Regions from separate parts of the Micromonospora sp. NPDC020750 genome, predicted to be linked through region 3. Evidence: riboswitches for the same ligand, from Rfam matches in the RefSeq annotation. Region 3 holds a riboswitch; each other region holds the start of a gene.
The links. A riboswitch is a leader RNA that binds a small molecule or an ion and turns the genes downstream of it on or off. The one in region 3 is predicted to bind cobalamin.

Region 1 (5,681 bases), on a different contig from region 3:
GGCCAGGCCATCGACCGGGCGAAGGCCATCGAGGGCGGGCCCAAGGTGATCGACCAGGTGGCCGCCAGGGCTGCGGTGAACAGCTACCTCGCCGCGGCGGACGTGACCGCCTCCTCCGTCGAGTTCCCGGTCGTCGGCGGGGAGACCCTCATCCGGGTGCACGTCACGGTCACCTACGACCGGTACATGCTCGGCTTCTTCGGCTTCGGCAACACCGTCACCGTCTCCGGTGAGGCCACCGCGCGGGCCCTCACCGAGGACCCGTAGGAAGGGAAGGAACGCCATGGCCGCACCGGGTCGCTCCGCCGCACGGCGGACCGGACAGGTCCTCACCGGGTTCGGCGCGCTGGTCGTGCTGATCGCGGTGCTGGTCGGGGGGCCGGTGGCGCTGATCGCGTTCGCCGGCAACCCGCTCCCCGACCAGGTACCCACCCTCGCCGAGATCGGCGTCACGCTGACCAGCCGGGACGACGGCCAACTGTTCCTGCGGGCGCTGGCCCTGGTCGGCTGGTTCGGCTGGGCCACCTTCGCCTTCTCGGTGCTCGTGGAGTTGGGCGCGCAGTCGCTGCGCCGACCGGCACCCCGGCTGCCCGGAATCAGCCGGCAGCAGCGGGCCGCGGCGGCGCTGGTCGGCTCGGTGGCCCTGATCATCGCGGCGAGCCCGGCGGCGGCCAGCGCGGCGACGGTGCTGGCCGGCCCGTACCCGACGGTGGCGCAGCCGGCCGTCGCCGCGGCGGCCCCGATGGCCCGGCCGGTCAGCGCGACACTTCCGGTCGGCGCGCGGACGGCGCCGCCGGTCGTGGTCACCACGGCGGCCCAGCTACCCGAGCCGGTGGAGCCGACGGTGTACCAGGTGGCGAAGGGCGATTACCTGGGCGAGGTCGCCGAGCGCTACCTCGACGACTTCGACCGGTACCGGGACGTGGCGAAGCTGAACGGGCTGCACGACCCCGACCGGATCCGCCCGGGGCAGCTCATCAGGCTGCCCGACGGCGCGGGCGACGCCGGGGCCCGTACGCACGCCACCGGCCGGCTGGTGGTCCGGCCCACGGCCCCCGCCCCCGGCGGCGCGGTCACTCCCCCGCCGGCGACCCCGGCCACCCCGCCGGCTGCCGAAGCTCCGGCGACCCCGGCGGCGACGCCGCCGGCCACCCGCCCGGCGCCCGCGCCGTCGGCCACCCAACCGTCGGCCGAGTCGACCCGCGGCAGCCAGCAGGTGGCCCAGCCGCCCTCCGGGCCGCAGCCGGCGATGGCCGCTGGGGCGTCCCGGGCGAGCGAGGAGGACCAGGTGAACCGTCCGCTCGCGGTCTCGGCGGTGCTCGCCGTGGCCAGCATCGTCGGGGCACAGATCGGCGCGGTCCTCGGGCTGCGCCGCCGGCCGGGCATCGCCCGGGCCGCCGCCGGCGCGCGGGCCCTGGTCTCCGGCCGGCACCGCCGGAACTGACGCCGGCCGCCCCCACCCCGCCTCCCCTGCGCGCACTTTCACGGAATGTGTGGCCATGGCGCGCGCCGATGCCACACATTCCGTGAAAGTGCGCGCAGGGCGGGCCCGGCGGGGTGGCGGGAGCGGGGTGGCGGGAGCGGGGTGGCGGGAGCGGGGTGGCGGGAGCGGGGTGGCGGGAGCGGGGTGGCGGGAGCGGAAAGCTCAGGGCAGTCGGGCCTGCAACACCCCGTCGACCACCCGGGTCGGCAGGATCTGCTGGTCGTTCCCGGACGGCCCGTGCATGACCTCGCCCCCGTTGAGCCGGAAGGCGCTGCCGTGCCACGGGCAGACCACGCAGGCGTGCCCGTCGATCTCGGTGACCTCGCCCTCGCCGAGCGGACCGCCCTGGTGCGGGCAGTGCTCCAGCATCACGGTGACCTCGTCGCCGTGCCGGTAGAGGATGACCGAAACGTCGTCCACCTCGCGGGTGACCAGCTTCCGCTGCGGCAGCATGGCCATGTCCGCGAGCGGGTGCCAGCCGTCACTGATCCGGTTCAGCTCGGACACGCTCTGGTTGACCTGGGCCCCCTGCTTGTACGCCAGGTGCCCCCCGAGGTAGGCCCCCGCGCTCGCCGCGGTCAGCCCGAGGTACGCCAGCGCCCGCCCGGTCCCGTGCCGCCCACGCAGCCGGGCGGCCAGCGAGCCGGCGTACAGGGCCAGGCCGACGGTGTTGGAGGCGGCGTGCACCAGGCCGACCCGGCGCTGGTCCCGGGTGAGGGCCGCCCAGTCGTTCAGCCCCGCGACCGCCGCCGGGAGGGCGCCGACCGTGCCCAGCCCGACCAGCGTGGTGGCCGCCCGACGCTGACCGGGCATGAGGTCCAGCACGGCGGCGCTGATCCAGGCGCCCACCGGCACCTGCACCAGCGCCGGGTGCAGCGGATGCCCGAGGAAGACGCCGTGCAGCAGGTCGCGCACCCGCTGCGGGCGGATGGTGGCCTGGACGGCGCGCTGCAACCGGTCCCCGACCCGGTCCAGCGCCGGATTCTGTTCGATTCTCGTCAAGAGTGCCCGCATCCCGTCCGACTTCCCGGCAGGAGCGGTCGCAAACCGGTCGGCGGTGACGAGCTTGTCGCCGTGCGTGTCGGCCGGCCGTCCGGGGACGCGGCCGACACCGTCGCCGACCCGCACGTCACCGCCCCGGGTGCCGACGGTGGGGTCCCGCGCCACCGACCGCCCGGCGGCGCGGGACCCGGCGACTACTGCCAGGGGCCGCTGCGGCAGATGAACCTACCGGTGTCGCTGTACTGGGTCACGCTGCCGTCGAAGTAGCTGTAGCTGACCCGCACCTGCAGGCCGATGTTGGAGAAGGGGCAGCTGGCGAAGAGCGTCGGTCCGGCGCTCGTGAAGGTCCCGACGCTGCCGGAGTACCAGGTGACCGTCCAGGTCGTCGTGCCGGTGCTGGTGGCGTCGCAGTAGAACTGCGACGCGCCGGACTCGCAGAAGGGCGCGGGGGCGCTGGCCAGGGCCGGGGTGGCTACGGCGGCGGTCAGGCCGAGGGTGGTGAGGACGGAGGCGAGCAGGACCCTGACGGTGGCACGCATGAAGATCCTCCCGAACGTAGCGGGTTGAGGACTGAGGGTGAATGCCACGCTATCTCAGCAATCGAGGTTCATGAATCAGCCGTTCGCCGGTCGGTCGCCGCCCAACGGTCGTGGTGCACCGCCTCGGCGAGGGGACGCTTCCGCCGCCACCCGTGCCGTTCCAGGTCCGGCACGGTCGCCAGGTGGGTGACTGGCCCGAGGCAGAGCCACGCCACCGGCCGGATGCCGTCCGGGATACCGAGCAGCCCGGCCAGGAACGGTTCCCGGTAGAAGGAGACCCAACCGACGCCGAGCCCTTCGGCGGTGGCGGCGAGCCACAGGTTCTGGATGGCCAGGCAGACCGAGTAGAGCCCGGCGTCGGCGATGGCGTGCCGCCCGAGGACGGCCGGGCCGCCCCGCGCCGGGTCGTAGGTGACCACGATCGACAGGGTCGACTCCAGCACTCCGTCGATCTTGATCCGGGCGAACCGCTCGGCCGCCTCGCCGTCGAGGGTGGCAGCGAACGTGTCCCGTTCGGCCTGGACGTGCTCGTGGAACCGGCGGCGGATCCCGGCGTCCCGGACCAGGACGAAGTCCCACGGCTGCGAGTAGCCGACGCTGGGCGCGGCGTGCGCCGCGTCGAGGATCCGGTGCAGGGTGTCCGCCGGCACCGGCTCTCCGGTGAACTCGGCCCGGACGTCCCGGCGGCGGTGGATGGTGTCGTAGATGTCCACAGGCAGGCTCCCGCTGCGCTCGGCCCACCGCTGTGGTGGGCACCCGACGCGAGGCCGGTCTTCGGACTCCCGGATCGACGCCCGACCGTCCGCCTTCCCAGCCGTGCGGCCAGTGGCTGCGCGTGACGCGCGTGGACGGCGGCTCCCCGGTCACCGCGGCGGGCCCGTGCCGGATTCCCACCGGCTTCCCGATTCTCCCCGCAGGCGCGGGGCACCTCACATGATCGTGCCGCCGCCGATGGTAGCGCCGCGCCCGGTGCCGGCCGGCCCGGCTCCGCCCGTGCGCCGTCGGGGCGGACGGGCCGCTACGGTCGATGTCGGGGTGTCCACCACCACCCCGAGGGCCGGCCCGCCGGCCACCTCGGCCCGCACCGCCGGCCCGGCGGCCCGCGGCCGAGGGTCGAGCCGCCCGACCAGGAGGGACGCCGATGGGGGTACGGATCGAAAGCGCCGGGGCCATAACCACGGTGATCCTGGACCGGCCGTCGGCCCGCAACGCCGTCGACGGGTCGACCGCCCGGGCCCTGGCCGACGCGTTCCGCGCCTTCGATGCCGATTCGGAGGCGGCGGTGGCCGTGCTCTGGGGGGCGGGCGGGACGTTCTGCGCCGGCGCGGACCTGAAGGCGATCGGCACCCCCGGCGGCAACCGGGTCGAGCCCGACGGCGACAGTCCGATGGGCCCGACGCGGATGCGACTGTCCAAGCCGGTGATCGCGGCGATCTCCGGGTACGCCGTGGCCGGCGGGCTGGAACTGGCCCTCTGGTGCGACCTGCGGGTGGCCGAGTCCGACGCGGTGCTCGGGGTCTTCTGCCGGCGCTGGGGGGTGCCGCTGGTCGACGGGGGGACCTTCCGGCTGCCCAGGCTGATCGGCGAGAGCCGGGCGATGGACCTGATCCTCACCGGCCGACCGGTGCCGGCCGAGGAGGCGTACGCGATGGGTCTGGTGAACCGGCTGGTCGCGCCGGGTGAGGCCCGGGTGGAGGCCGAGCGGCTGGCCGCCGGGATCGCCCGCCACCCGCAGACCTGCCTGCGCAACGACCGGGCGGCGGTGCTGGCCGGCGCCAACCTGACCGAGCCGGAGGCCTTCGCGGTCGAGCTGGCCCACGGCGCGGAGTCGCTGGCGGCCGACGCGGCGGCGGGCGCGGCCCGCTTCGCCGCGGGCTCCGGCCGGCACGGCGCACCCGCGTCTCCCTGATCGTCCGCACCGCACCGGCACGACGCCGTGCGCGTCGGACGATCCGAGAACCAGCGGCGGCGCTACCTCAGCTTGCGCAGGGCGTCCTCGATGGCGCGGTGGAACGTCGGATACGCGTAGATCATGTTCCGGAGCTGGGTCAACGGGACCGCCGCGTGTACCGCCACCACCAGGCCCGACAGCACCTCGCCGCCGGCCGGGCCGACCGAGGTCGCGCCGACCAGGACGCCCCGGTCGGCGTCGGCGACCAGCTTGATCAGTCCGTCGGCCCGGTGGATCCAGCCCCGGGTGGACGAGCCGAGCTGGCTCACGCCGACCTGCACGTTGATGCCGCGCTCGCGGGCCTGCCGCTCGGTCAGCCCGACCGCGCCCACCTCGGGGTCGGTGAAGGTGACCCGGGGCAGCGCCCGGTAGTCGGCGTGCGGCACGCCACCGGCGATCCCCGCCCCCGCCGTGCTCGCCGCGCCGCCGACCGCGCTGGCGGTGCCGCTGGCGTCCGGGCCGGACCGCGCCCGCCGGGCGTGGTCGAGCACGTCGGCGACCACGATGGCCGCCTGGTACATGGCGATGTGGGTGAACGCGCCCTCGCCGGTCAGGTCGCCGACCGCCCAGAGGCCCTCGGCGGCGCGCATCCGGTCGTCGACGGCGAGGTACCGCTGGGACGGGTCCACCCCGACGCCGTCCAGCCCCAACTCGTCGAGGTGCGCCCGCCGGCCGGTCACCACCAGCAGCTTCTCGGCGGTGAACT
Region 2 (5,681 bases), on a different contig from region 3:
GAGGCGAACCCGTCGCCGCCGATGCGGCCGTCGAACAGACCCATGACCCCCTCGACGACCGCGACGTCCGCGTCCTGGGCGCCGTGAAGCAGCAGCGGGACCACAAGCGAGGGGTCGGTCAGGTGCGGGTCGAGGTTGCGGCCCGGACGCCCGGTGGCCAGCGCGTGGTAGCCGGGGTCGATGTAGTCGGGCCCGACCTTGTGCCCCGAGACGGCATGCCCGCGGGCGGCCAACGCGGCCATGAGCCCGGTCGCGACCGTGGTCTTGCCGTGGCCGGAGGCCGGTGCCGCGAGCAGCACTCGTGGCAGCCTCACCACTCGATGCCTCGCTGACCCTTCTGGCCGACGTCCATCGGGTGCTTGACGTGCAGCATCTCGGTCACCAGGTCGGCTGCCGCGACGAGGCGGGGGTCGGCGCGGCGTCCGGTGACGACGACGTGCTGGCGGCCAGGACGGTTGGCGAGTGTTTCCACGACGTCGTCGACGTCGACCCAGCCCCACTGCATCGGGTAGGTGAACTCGTCCAGGACGTACAGCTGGTGCCGTTCGGCCTGGATGCGCCGCTTCACCTCCGCCCAGCCCTCGGCGGCGTCAGCGGCATGGTCCGCCTCGGTGCCGCCCTTGCGGCTCCAGGACCACCCCGAGCCCATCTTGTGCCACTCGACGGGCCCGCCCTCGCCGGTCTCCTCGTGCAGGCGGCCGAGCCGTTCGAGCACCGTCTGCTCCCCGATGCGCCACTTGGCCGACTTGACGAACTGGAAGACCCCGATGTCCCAACCCTGGTTCCAGGCGCGTATCGCCAGGCCGAAGGCGGCGGTCGACTTGCCCTTGCCGTTGCCGGTGTGGACCATCAGCAGCGGGCGGTTGCGCCGTGCGCGGGTGCTGATGCCGTCGTCCGGGACGACCAGCGGCTTGCCCTGCGGCATCAGGCCACCCCCTCGCGCGGCGCGGTCGCCGTGTGGACGACGCTGGTGAGCCCGTCGGCGGTCACCTCACCGAGCGGCACGTGCTCGGCCTGCAGGTACGCGGCCAGCTGCGCGGCAAGGCCGAGCCGGAACCGTCCGGTCTCGCAGTCGACCACGACGCTCTGCACGCCGGTAGCGGCCAGGTGCGCCGCGGCGCGGTGGGCACGACCGAGCGCGTCCGGCCCGAAGGTCGCACGGCCGTCGGTCACCACGACCAGCAGCGGCCGGCGGGACGGGTCGCGCAGCGCCTCGCGGCGCAGCACCTCCGCAGAGCGCTCCAGGCCCTCGGCGAGCGGCGTACGCCCGCCGGCCGGCAGGTCGGCCAGGCGCCGGGAGGCGACATCGACGGACCCGGTCGGCGGCAGGGCGACGTCGGCGGTGCGCTGGCGGAACGTCACCAGCGCGACCTTGTCCCGGCGGCGGTAGGCGTCCAGCAGCAGCGCGAGCACGGCGGTCTTGACCTGCTCCATGCGACGTCGCGCGGCCATCGAGCCGGACGCGTCGACGCACAGCAGGACGAGGTTCGACTCCCGCCCGACGGTTTCTGCGCGGCGCAGGTCGCCCGGGGCGAAGACGAGACCGCGGCCCTCGGCCAAGCCGCCACGGGAACGCTGGTGCGGTGCCGCCTCGGTGATGGTGCCCGGCAGGTGCAGGCGGCTGGCGACGGACGATCCGCGCTGCTGCCCGACGACCCGGCCCTGAGGTGTGCGGGCCCGGGACCGGCGGCCGGCCTGGCCTTCGCCGGTGCCCCGTACGACGAGCAGGCGGGCGCGTGCCGGCTCGCCGGCGGACGCGACCGATCCGGCAACGGCAGGCTGCGGCGCGTTGTCCGGCGCGGGCGATCCTGCGGCGTGGGAGTCGTGGGCGTCCCGGGACCGGTCTTCCTGTGGGGCGTCGTCCGGCGGCCCGCCGCCGGGACCACCGGGGCCGTCGTCGGGCCCGTCGTCGGGCCCGTCCGGTCCGGGGTCCGGGTCGTCGTTGCCCAGCAGGTCGTCGAGCCGGTCCTCGTCCAGGCCGGGCTCGTCGAACGGGTTGCGGCGCCGGCGGTGCGGCAACGCGAGACGGGCGGCGACGCGGACGTCCCCGCGGGTCACGTGCGCGCGTCCCTGCCAGGCGGCGTGCGCCGAGGCGGTGCGGGCGGTGACGAGGTCCGCGCGCAGGCCGTCGACGTCGAACGCGGCGCACACCTCGGCGATGGTCGTCAGCGTCCGGTCGTCGAGCACGACGTCCGGCACGAGCCGCCGGGCTGCCACCAGCCGCGCGCGTAGGGCGTCCTGCTCGTCGGCCCAGCGTGCGGTGAAGCCCTCCGGGTCGGCGTCGAACGCCAGCCGGCGACGCACGACCTCCACCCGCAGGGAGGGGTCGCGCGGTGCGGCGACCTCGACGGTCAGGCCGAACCGGTCGAGCAGCTGCGGGCGCAGCTCGCCCTCCTCGGGGTTCATCGTGCCGATCAGCACGAACCGGGAGGCGTGCTCGACTGAGAAGCCGTCGCGCTCCACGCTGACCCGGCCGGTCGCCGCTGCGTCGAGCAGCAGATCGACGAGGTGGTCGTGCAGCAGGTTGACCTCGTCGACGTAGAGCAGGCCGCGGTGGGCCCGGGCGAGCAGGCCCGGCTCGAACGCCACTACGCCGTCGCGCAGCGCCGCGTCGAGCTTGAGGGAGCCCGTCACCCGGTCGTCGCTCGCACCGACGGGCAGCTCGACGAGCCGCACCGGCCGCTCGACGACGGGCGTGGACGCGTCGATGGGCCCGTCGGGGCAGACCGCCAGGGAATCGTCCGGGTCGACCGAGAACCGGTCGCCCGCATACGTCCGCACCAGCGGCAGCACTTCGGCGAGGCCGCGCACGGTGGTGGTCTTGGCGGTGCCCTTCTCCCCGCGGACCAGGACGCCGCCGATGAGCGGATCGATCGCGACCAGGGTGAGGGCGAGAGTCATGTCGTCGGAGCCGACGACGGCACAAAAGGGGTACTGCGCTGGCATATAGGGCTCCCGCTCGATCTGCCATGACCGTCCACGACGCGGACGCGTCGCGGCTCGGATCGAGGCCGGTCTTCGGACTTCCCAGGTCTGTGCCTGAGTCACCGCAGCGGGCCCTGTGCCGGATTCTCACCGGCTTCCCAGATTCTCCCCGTGACCATCGGCCGTGGGGCACCTCGAACCTTCGCATCACCCTAGACGCCGTCCTGACGGCCCAGACAGCGGTCCGGCGGCCGGGCGGACCGGGCTAGGGTGCAACCATGGAGGCGCAGGTGACCGTTGTCGGGCTCGGGGCCGACGGCTGGGCGGGCCTGCCGGAGCCGTCTCGGACGCTGGTGCACGGGGCTGCGACGCTGCTCGGCGGGGCCCGGCACCTCGATGCGGTGCCGCCGGTCGACGGCCAGGAGCGCGTGGCGTGGCCGTCGCCGCTGCGGGAGAATCTGCCGGGCCTGCTGGGCGCCGCGCGCAGGCCCGTCGTCGTGCTGGCGTCGGGCGACCCGCTCGTGTCGGGCGTCGGCACGACGCTGCTGGACATCCTGGGCCCGGAACGGGTGACGATCGTGCCCGCGGTCTCCTCCGTGGCGCTCGCTCGGGCACGTCTCGGGTGGCCGGCGGAGTCCGTCACAACGGTGAGTCTGGTCGGCCGGGACGTGCGCCTCGTCGTCCCCGCGCTCGCCCCCGGGCGGCGGCTGCTCGTGCTCTCCAGCGACGAAACGACGCCTGCCGCCGTCGCTGCGCTGCTCACCGGACTCGGCTGGGGAGAGTCCAGGCTGGCCGTGCTCGGCGACCTCGGCGCCGCGGGTGAGTCGCGTGCCGAGTCGACCGCGGCTTCGTGGAACGTCGTGGACGTGCCCCGGCTGAACGTCCTGGCCGCCGAAATCCGGGGCACCGGACCGGGCTGGGCCGCGGGCGGGGTGCTCCCCGACGACGCGTTCGAGCACGCCGGGCAGATCACCAAGCGCGACCTGCGTGCCAGCGCCCTGGCCCGGCTCGCGCCCGCTCCCGGTCAACTGCTGTGGGACGTCGGCGCCGGCAGTGGCTCGATCGGCGTGGAGTGGATGCGTGCGTGGCCGACGGCGCGGACGATCGCGATCGAGTCCCGCGCCGACCGCGCCGCGCTCGTGCGTCGCAACGCCGCCACGCTCGGCGTTCCCGGCCTGCGTCTCGTCGAGGGCTCAGCACCCGACGCCCTGGCCGGTCTCGAGCGCCCTGACGCGGTGTTCGTCGGCGGGGGAGCGACCGTCCCCGGCGTGCTCGAAGCGTGCTGGGACGCGCTCGGCACCGGTGGCCGACTCGTCGTACACGGCGTCACGGCCGAGACCGAGGCGGTGCTGCTCGAGCAGTACCGTCGCCGTGGCGGCGAGCTCGTCCGCCTGCACGTCGAACGCGCCGAGCCGCTCGGCAGCTTCACCGGCTGGACGCCCGCGCGTGCCGTCAGCCAGTGGACCGTCACCAAGGGAGAGTCATGACCGTCCATTTCGTCGGGGCCGGACCCGGTGCCGCCGACCTGCTCACGCTGCGCGCGGTGCGCCTGCTCGAGGTTGCGGACGTGTGCCTGTATGCGGGCACCTACCTCGACGCCGACGTGCTCGGCCACTGCCGCGACGACGCCCGGCTGGTCGACACCCAGCACCTCGACCTGGACGAGATCACCGCCCACCTGGTGCAGGCGCACGCCGACGGGCTGGAGGTCGTGCGGCTGTGCTCGGGCGACCCGTCGCTGTACTCGGCGGTACATGAGCAGGCGCGCCGGCTCGACGCGGCGCAGGTCCCGTGGGACGTCACGCCCGGTGTGCCCGCCTACGCGGCTGCCGCGGCGATCGTCGGCGCCGAGCTGACCGTCCCCGAGCTCGCCCAGTCGGTCGTGCTCACCCGCGCTCAGGCCCGTTCCACGGTCATGCCGCCGGGGGAGCAGCTCGCCGCGTTCGCCGCGACCGGCGCGACCCTGGCCCTGCACCTGGCCATCACCCGCAGCCGCGAGCTGGCCGCCGAACTGGCCGAGCACTACGGCGACGGGTGCCCGGTCGTCGTCGTGTCCAAGGCGACGCAGCCGGATCAGCTCGTCCTGCGCGGCACGCTGGCCGACATCGGCGACCAGGTCGAGGCCGCGGGCCTGCGCCAGGCCGCGGTCATCCTGGTCGGCCCCGCGTTGGCTCCCGACGTCCGCGGCGGTGAGTCGTTCCTGTACGCCGCCAGCCGCGAACGTCGCGCCCGCGGCTGACTAGGCGACGAAGCGCGGGCTCCAGACACGGCCGGCCGCCGTGACGCGCGTCGACGAGGCGCCGACGAGCAGCAGGCACTTCATGTCGATGGTCTCGGGGTCGAGCTCGCCCAGCGTCGTCACGGTGAGGCTCTCCCCGGCGCGGCCGACGTCGCGACCCACGACTACGACGGTCTCGGGCGACTTGTGCTCCAGCAGCACTGCTCGGGCCTGCGCGACCTGCTCGGTGCGCGAGCGCGAGCGCGGGTTGTAGAGGGCGAGCACGAGGTCCGCCTCGGCGACGGCGCGCAGCCGCTTCACCACGACGTCCCAGGGCTTGAGCCGGTCCGACAGGCTCATCACCGCGAAGTCAGCGCCGATGGGGGCGCCGGCACGCGCCGCGACCGCTTGGACGGCAGAGATTCCGGGCACGACGCGCACGGCGACGTCCGCGTAGCGCGGGTCCTCCGCGGCCTCGAACACCGCCGACGCCATACCGAAGATGCCCGCGTCGCCGCCGGAGACGACCGCGACGCGC
Region 3 (5,681 bases):
GAAAACTAATTGCAGGATCTCGGTGGGGGCAATGAACCGCAGGTCACGGGTTGGTAACGATGCCTGATCTGCTCGCCGTCGACGCCGGCGGCACCTCGACCCGTAGCATTGTCGTCACCGCCGAGGGCCGGTGTCTCGGCTACGCCCGCACGGGCAGCGGAAACCCGACCTCCGCCGGCCCCGTACACGCGGCCGCTTCGGTGGCGGCCAGTGCCGCGGCCGCGTTGGCGGCCGCCGGCGTGTCAGGTGAGGAGATCGGCGGGGTCGTGTTCGCCATGGCCGGCGCGAGCCCGCACATGGACGTCGAGTCGTTCACCGCGCCGCTGAAGGCGCTCGGCATCACCGCGACCCCGGTCGTCGAATCGGACCTGCTGGCCACCTTCTTCTCCGGCACGTACCGGGAGGCCGGCTACGCGCTCGTCGCCGGCACAGGCGCGGCGGCCATCAGGGTCGAGCGGGGGCGGATGATCGCCACCGCCGACGGGCTCGGCTGGCTGCTCGGCGACGACGGCTCCGGCTTCTACATGGGACATCGGGTGGTCCGGGCGGCGCTGGCCGAGCTCGACCGCCGCGGTCCGGCCACCGCGCTCACCGGACTACTCCTGGACCAACTCGGCCAGGCCGGGGGCCATGCTCCGGATCCCGACGGTCGCCCGGCCATCGTCTCGTACGCGCTCGACACCCTCTACGCGATCCGTCCGGTGCAGCTCGCCCAGTTCGCGCACCTGGCCTTCGAGGCCGTCGGCGACGAGATCGCCGACGAGATCGTCCGCGACGCCGCCGACGCGCTGCTGCGCACCCTCGACGCGGTGGTCACCCCCGGCCTGAGCGGCGTGATCACGCTCGGCGGCGGCATCCTCACCCGGCACCGCACGCTGGCCGACCAGATCGCGGCCCGGTACGCCCGGGACGGCACCACTGCGGAGGTACGCATCGTCCCCGACGGGGTGGTCGGCGCGGCCGTGCTCGCCCTCCGGCAGGCCGGAGCGACCGTCGACGAGGTCGTCTTCGACCGGCTCGCGACGACACTCGCGACGCTGCGCTGACGTGTACCTCTGGACGGTCAGGACGATCGGGGCGGGTGAACCATGTAAGAACGAAACCAGGGGTCCGTCCGGGCCCGACTGAAGACTGACGGCAACCCGGACGGCAAGCTCAATCCGGGAAGTGTCAACGCCAGCCGTGCACCGCGCTCTGCGCCACCAGTAGACGCGCCGCGATCTCCGGTACCGACACGCCCCGCGCCAGCCAGCCTGCCTGCCTGCCGCCTCGGAGTGTGCGAGGAACCGCCGTTTGAGCTCCGCTGTGCGCACCAGCCACCCCAGTCTGCACAGCGTTGGCTATTGCATATTATTAGCAACTGTGGAGAAGCGTTCCGGCACCCCGAGGCCGATCACCCGCTACGGCAACCCGGTCCTACACCGCCGCTGCGCACCCGTGACCGTCTTCGACGATGCGCTCGCCGCACTCGTCGACGACATGTTCGCCAGCATGTACGCCGCCCACGGGGTGGGCCTGGCCGCCAACCAGATCGGCGTCGACGCCCGGATCTTCGTCGTCGACTGCCCCGACGCCACCGGCGCCCACACCATCGCCCACGTGATCAACCCCGTCCTACACCTGCCCGAACAGCGGGAACTGGTCCTCGACGACGAAGGCTGCCTCTCCGTACCCGGTCAGCACGCCGAACTGGCCCGCGCCGCCACCGCCAGCGTCACCGGCGTCGACCTGCACGGCGCCCCCATCCGGCTCGACGGCACCGGCACCCTCGCCCGTTGCTTCCAGCACGAGGTCGACCACCTCGACGGTCTCGCCTACGTCGACCGGCTCCCCGCCCGTCAACGCAAACAGATCCTCGCCGACAGCGCTGAACACCCCGGAGTCGGCACCGGCACCCCGACCGGGGACTGAGGTGCCGATCGTCCTCGGCATCGGGACCTTCTGCGACGAAACCGGCGTCGCCGCCAACAGCAGAATCCGCGCCCTCACCCGACAACGCTGCGCCGAAGCAGGCATCCATCTCCGGGTTCCCTCACCTCGGCTCTGCACAGACAACGGCGCGATGATCGCCGCCGTCGGGGACCTCCTCGTACGGGCCGACGTACCACCATCGCCCCTGCAACTCGGTGCCGATTCGTCCGCGCCTCTGGCCCGAGCCCTGATCGGCAACACCTCATCCGCTGGCCGGCCGTCACCCAGCTGATCGTCCTGGCGCACCGTCGGTGGCGGAGTCGGCGAGCGCGCGGCGCAGAGCGAGGCGGTGCTCACGCCGGATCTCGGCCCGCCGGAAATCCCGGTACTCCTCGTCGGTCTGCGGCAGCAACGGCGGCGCCGGCCGCGGTCTGCCGTCGTCGTCGATCGCGACCATCACCAGGTGGGACGTCGCGACCATCGTCGCCGGCACCGCCCGGTCCCACCGGTCGGCGGTCACCGTGACCGCGACCTCCATCGAGCTACGTCCGGCCCAGGTGATCCGGGCCCGCACGTGCACGACGTCACCGACCCGAACCGCCTGCAGGAAGCCGTCTCGTCCATCGCCGCGGTGACCGCCGGACCGTCGGAATCCCGGCGGCGACCACACCCGCCACCGAGTCGATCAAATTGAGGATCCGGCCACCGTGCACCGTCCCCATCAGGTTCGTGTGGTGCTGGTCCATGATCTGCGACAGCGTCGACTCCGACGCCGACGGCAGACGCCCCACCAAGGCAGTGGACATCGCCATCCGGTCCTGGGACAGCGGCACCGCCGGAGCACAGGGGACAGCGATCGGCACACGCCGGTGGCGCGTTCGTCGCTCGTCCGGCCCTCCCGCGAAGCCGACGGCAAGCGTGCACGATCGTGCACGCGACGCGGGCAGGTCTTCGGACTCGCGGGCACAACCGGTCTCCCGGTCTCCTACTGGCCATCGCTTCCCAGACCCCACCGGGTCCAGTGCTGTTGACAGCGGTCGTTCCCGCTCACCGCTGCGGGGCGGTCCCGGAATCCCACCGGGTTCCCTCTTACGACACCCCACCACCTGGGCAGGATGAACCAGCGCTGAGGCCGAGCCTAGTCGGACACCTGCCGTGACCCGAGGTGGCCCGCAACCGCCCTGGTGGGTCACGTCGGAACCAGGGCCTCGCCCCTGGACGGTCAACCTGCAGGGCACCCGGCAGGAGCGGAGTTCGGGGTCGTACGTCATCGGCAGGCGTCGCGTGGCACGGCTCTGCTTGCCCACCGATGCTGACCAGCACGGCCTCAATGTCCCTCCCTGCCGGTGTCGACGCCGACGCCTCTCCTTCGTGGAGGTAGGTCTGCCTTACCGGACAGCCCGGATCATGATGTTGCAAGATAGTGGCAATAGCCAAAGCCAGGCAGAAGAAGGAAGGCAGCAATGGCGATCTACACGCTTCCCGACATGCCCTACGACTACGGTGCGCTCGAGCCGGCGATGTCCGGCCAGATCCTGGAGCTGCACCACTCCAAGCACCACGCCGCGTACGTCAAGGGCAGCAACGACACCCTCGACCAGCTCGCCGAGGCCCGCGACAAAGGCGACTTCAGCACCCTGGTCGGCCTGGAGAAGACCCTGGCGTTCAACCTCTCCGGCCACGTCCTGCACTCGATCTTCTGGAACAACCTGTCCCCGGACGGCGGCGGACGCCCCGACGGCGAGCTGGCCGCCGCCATCGACGAGCACTTCGGCTCCTTCGACGCGTTCGCCGGGCAGCTGTCGACCGCGACCAAGGGCGTGCAGGGCTCCGGCTGGGGCATCCTGGCCTGGGAGCCGCTGTCGCAGCGGCTGATCGTGGAGCAGGTCTACGACCACCACGGCAACGTCGGGCAGGGCTCGACGCCGCTGCTGGCCTTCGACGCCTGGGAGCACGCCTACTACCTGCAGTACAAGAACGTCCGGCCGGACTACGTCGACCGGCTCTGGGACCTGGTCAACTGGGCCGACGTGATCAAGCGGTTCGACGCCGCCCGCGCGGCCGGCAACCCGCTCATCGTCGCTCCCTGACGGCACCGGCCAGTGACAGACGCCGACGCCCAGGCGGCGTTCTGGGCCGCGCAGCGCGCCGCCGGGGTCATCGCGGCCAAACACCGCGGTGACCTCGCCGGCGCGCAGGCACTGCTCGAGGCGTTCCCGGACGAGGCCTGCCGGACCCGCGGCTTCCAGCTGCTCGCCGAGCTGGCGCTGAGCATCCTGCGGACCCAGACCGGCGAGACCATGGACGAGATCGTGCAGGAACTGAGCCTGCACATCGCGAACGCCGCAGCCGCCGGCCCACCTGGTCCGCCGCCCGACTGAAGCCCTTATTGCAAGGTTTGGCAGTAAGAAAGGGTGGCATCGTCCTGGACGGCGCCAGCTGGTTGCGGAGTGAGCCAGGCGGCGTGGCTCGTTACCACGCCTGAGAGCAGGGCGTCCCGGCGCGATGATCCTCGCGCCGGGACGCCCCACCTCCACCACCCGCAACCGCCCCACCTCGACGATGACGAGTTTCAGCTGTTCAACCAGCCGGGCATGCCTCAGCCGGCCACGTCCGAACGCCATGGTGCGCATCTTGACGCAACAGCGACCGCATCAGATGCTGCGGGTTGCGGCCACGTCCACCGGCACCACAGGTGATCGGGGAAGTGCTGTTCGTGCGACGCCACCCAGTTGGTGGCCCCGGCCTACGGGTCCTCGACGACCTGGCCGCCCTCGGCTACCGCCGGGGAGTCGGCCCCGGCGTGTGGGACATCCACTCGCCGCGCTTGCCGTCCCGTGACGAGGTCGTTGAGGCCCTGCGCCGCGCCGTCGCGGCGGTACCCGCCGGACGGCTGTGGGTGAACCCCGACTACGGCCCGAAGACCCGCGGCTACCTCGAGGTCGCAGCGTCCCTGCGACACCTCGTCGCCGCCGCCGAGGTCCGCCGGTGCCGGGCGGAGCTCGACCGAGTTCCGCCCGGCCCCCTGCAACGGCGGCTTTCCACGCGCTTGTGCAGCCTGACGAGCGGACGCCAGCGATGCCCTGCAGTGGCCGGGCAGAGCACGAACCCTCATCCTTCCGCTCTCGGAGTCCCGAAACCGTAGTGGACTCGCCGACTACCCACGGCATGTAGATGACGCCCGATCGCGCTCGCGCCGATGCGGCCCGAGCGAGACCTCACCGATCTGGTGCGCAGCGGCCCATGCTCGACGGCGGCTGGCTTGGTGCCCGCACCGCGTCTAGCTGCAGCTCAGCCAAGGTCAACATCCTGGGCTGGAGTACTGGGACCCCTCGGACGGGCAGGCCTCAACTCAACCTCGCCGATCAGCTGCCTGGCAGGTTCAAGGACGCCGCCCATGGCGGGGCGACAGGCCGTTACGCAGAAAACCATTGGCGCTCTTGACAGTCTCGGCCTCGTTGGGACACCCTCTGGGCCAGATCCCGCCCGAAAGTCCGTGGCTCATGGGCGTGTATTTGCAAGGTCAACATCACACATTCCGCGCCCATCGTAGACACGAGGAGGACCATTTGCGTCGCGATATCGCAGTCAGCTTGGCTGCGCTTGTCGCCGTGCTCGGAATCCTGATTCCTCAGGAGTCCGCGCTCGCCGGCAGTGGCGCACCGTTCAAGCTGCCTTACCGGGCTGGACACGCGCACACCATTACTCAGACGCCCGGAAGCGGCTATTCTCACAACGACGGCTATAACCGACATGCCGTTGACTTCGCC

Region 1: it holds a riboswitch for cobalamin, as region 3 does, so the genes downstream of both, bluB (5,6-dimethylbenzimidazole synthase) here and ACH4T9_RS03035 (acyl-CoA thioesterase) in region 3, are expected to answer to the same signal.
Region 2: it holds a riboswitch for cobalamin, as region 3 does, so the genes downstream of both, ACH4T9_RS24895 (VWA domain-containing protein) here and ACH4T9_RS03035 (acyl-CoA thioesterase) in region 3, are expected to answer to the same signal.

What each region holds. Positions count from the first base shown of each region.
Region 1 is NZ_JBIRTH010000007.1:220,415-226,095, forward strand. It holds gene ACH4T9_RS22405 (hypothetical protein) at 1-267, shown strand, start outside; gene ACH4T9_RS22410 (LysM peptidoglycan-binding domain-containing protein) at 284-1,444, shown strand; gene ACH4T9_RS22415 (DUF2231 domain-containing protein) at 1,646-2,497, opposite strand; gene ACH4T9_RS22420 (hypothetical protein) at 2,680-3,024, opposite strand; gene bluB (5,6-dimethylbenzimidazole synthase) at 3,093-3,737, opposite strand; cobalamin riboswitch at 3,772-3,971, opposite strand; gene ACH4T9_RS22430 (crotonase/enoyl-CoA hydratase family protein) at 4,166-4,933, shown strand; gene ACH4T9_RS22435 (dihydrolipoyl dehydrogenase family protein) at 4,996-5,681, opposite strand, start outside.
Region 2 is NZ_JBIRTH010000008.1:369,975-375,655, reverse strand. It holds partial or broken gene ACH4T9_RS24905 (cobyrinate a,c-diamide synthase) at 1-317, opposite strand, end outside; gene cobO (cob(I)yrinic acid a,c-diamide adenosyltransferase) at 311-925, opposite strand; gene ACH4T9_RS24895 (VWA domain-containing protein) at 925-2,946, opposite strand; cobalamin riboswitch at 2,992-3,137, opposite strand; gene cbiE (precorrin-6y C5,15-methyltransferase (decarboxylating) subunit CbiE) at 3,204-4,412, shown strand; gene cobM (precorrin-4 C(11)-methyltransferase) at 4,409-5,164, shown strand; gene ACH4T9_RS24880 (precorrin-2 C(20)-methyltransferase) at 5,165-5,681, opposite strand, start outside.
Region 3 is NZ_JBIRTH010000001.1:636,436-642,116, reverse strand. It holds gene ACH4T9_RS03050 (N-acetylglucosamine kinase) at 60-1,046, shown strand; gene def (peptide deformylase) at 1,363-1,911, shown strand; gene ACH4T9_RS03040 (hypothetical protein) at 1,913-2,203, shown strand; partial or broken gene ACH4T9_RS03035 (acyl-CoA thioesterase) at 2,192-2,723, opposite strand; cobalamin riboswitch at 2,836-3,051, opposite strand; gene ACH4T9_RS03030 (superoxide dismutase) at 3,375-4,001, shown strand; gene ACH4T9_RS03025 (superoxide dismutase) at 4,014-4,292, shown strand; gene ACH4T9_RS03020 (hypothetical protein) at 4,607-5,056, shown strand; partial or broken gene ACH4T9_RS03015 (peptidoglycan DD-metalloendopeptidase family protein) at 5,523-5,681, shown strand, end outside.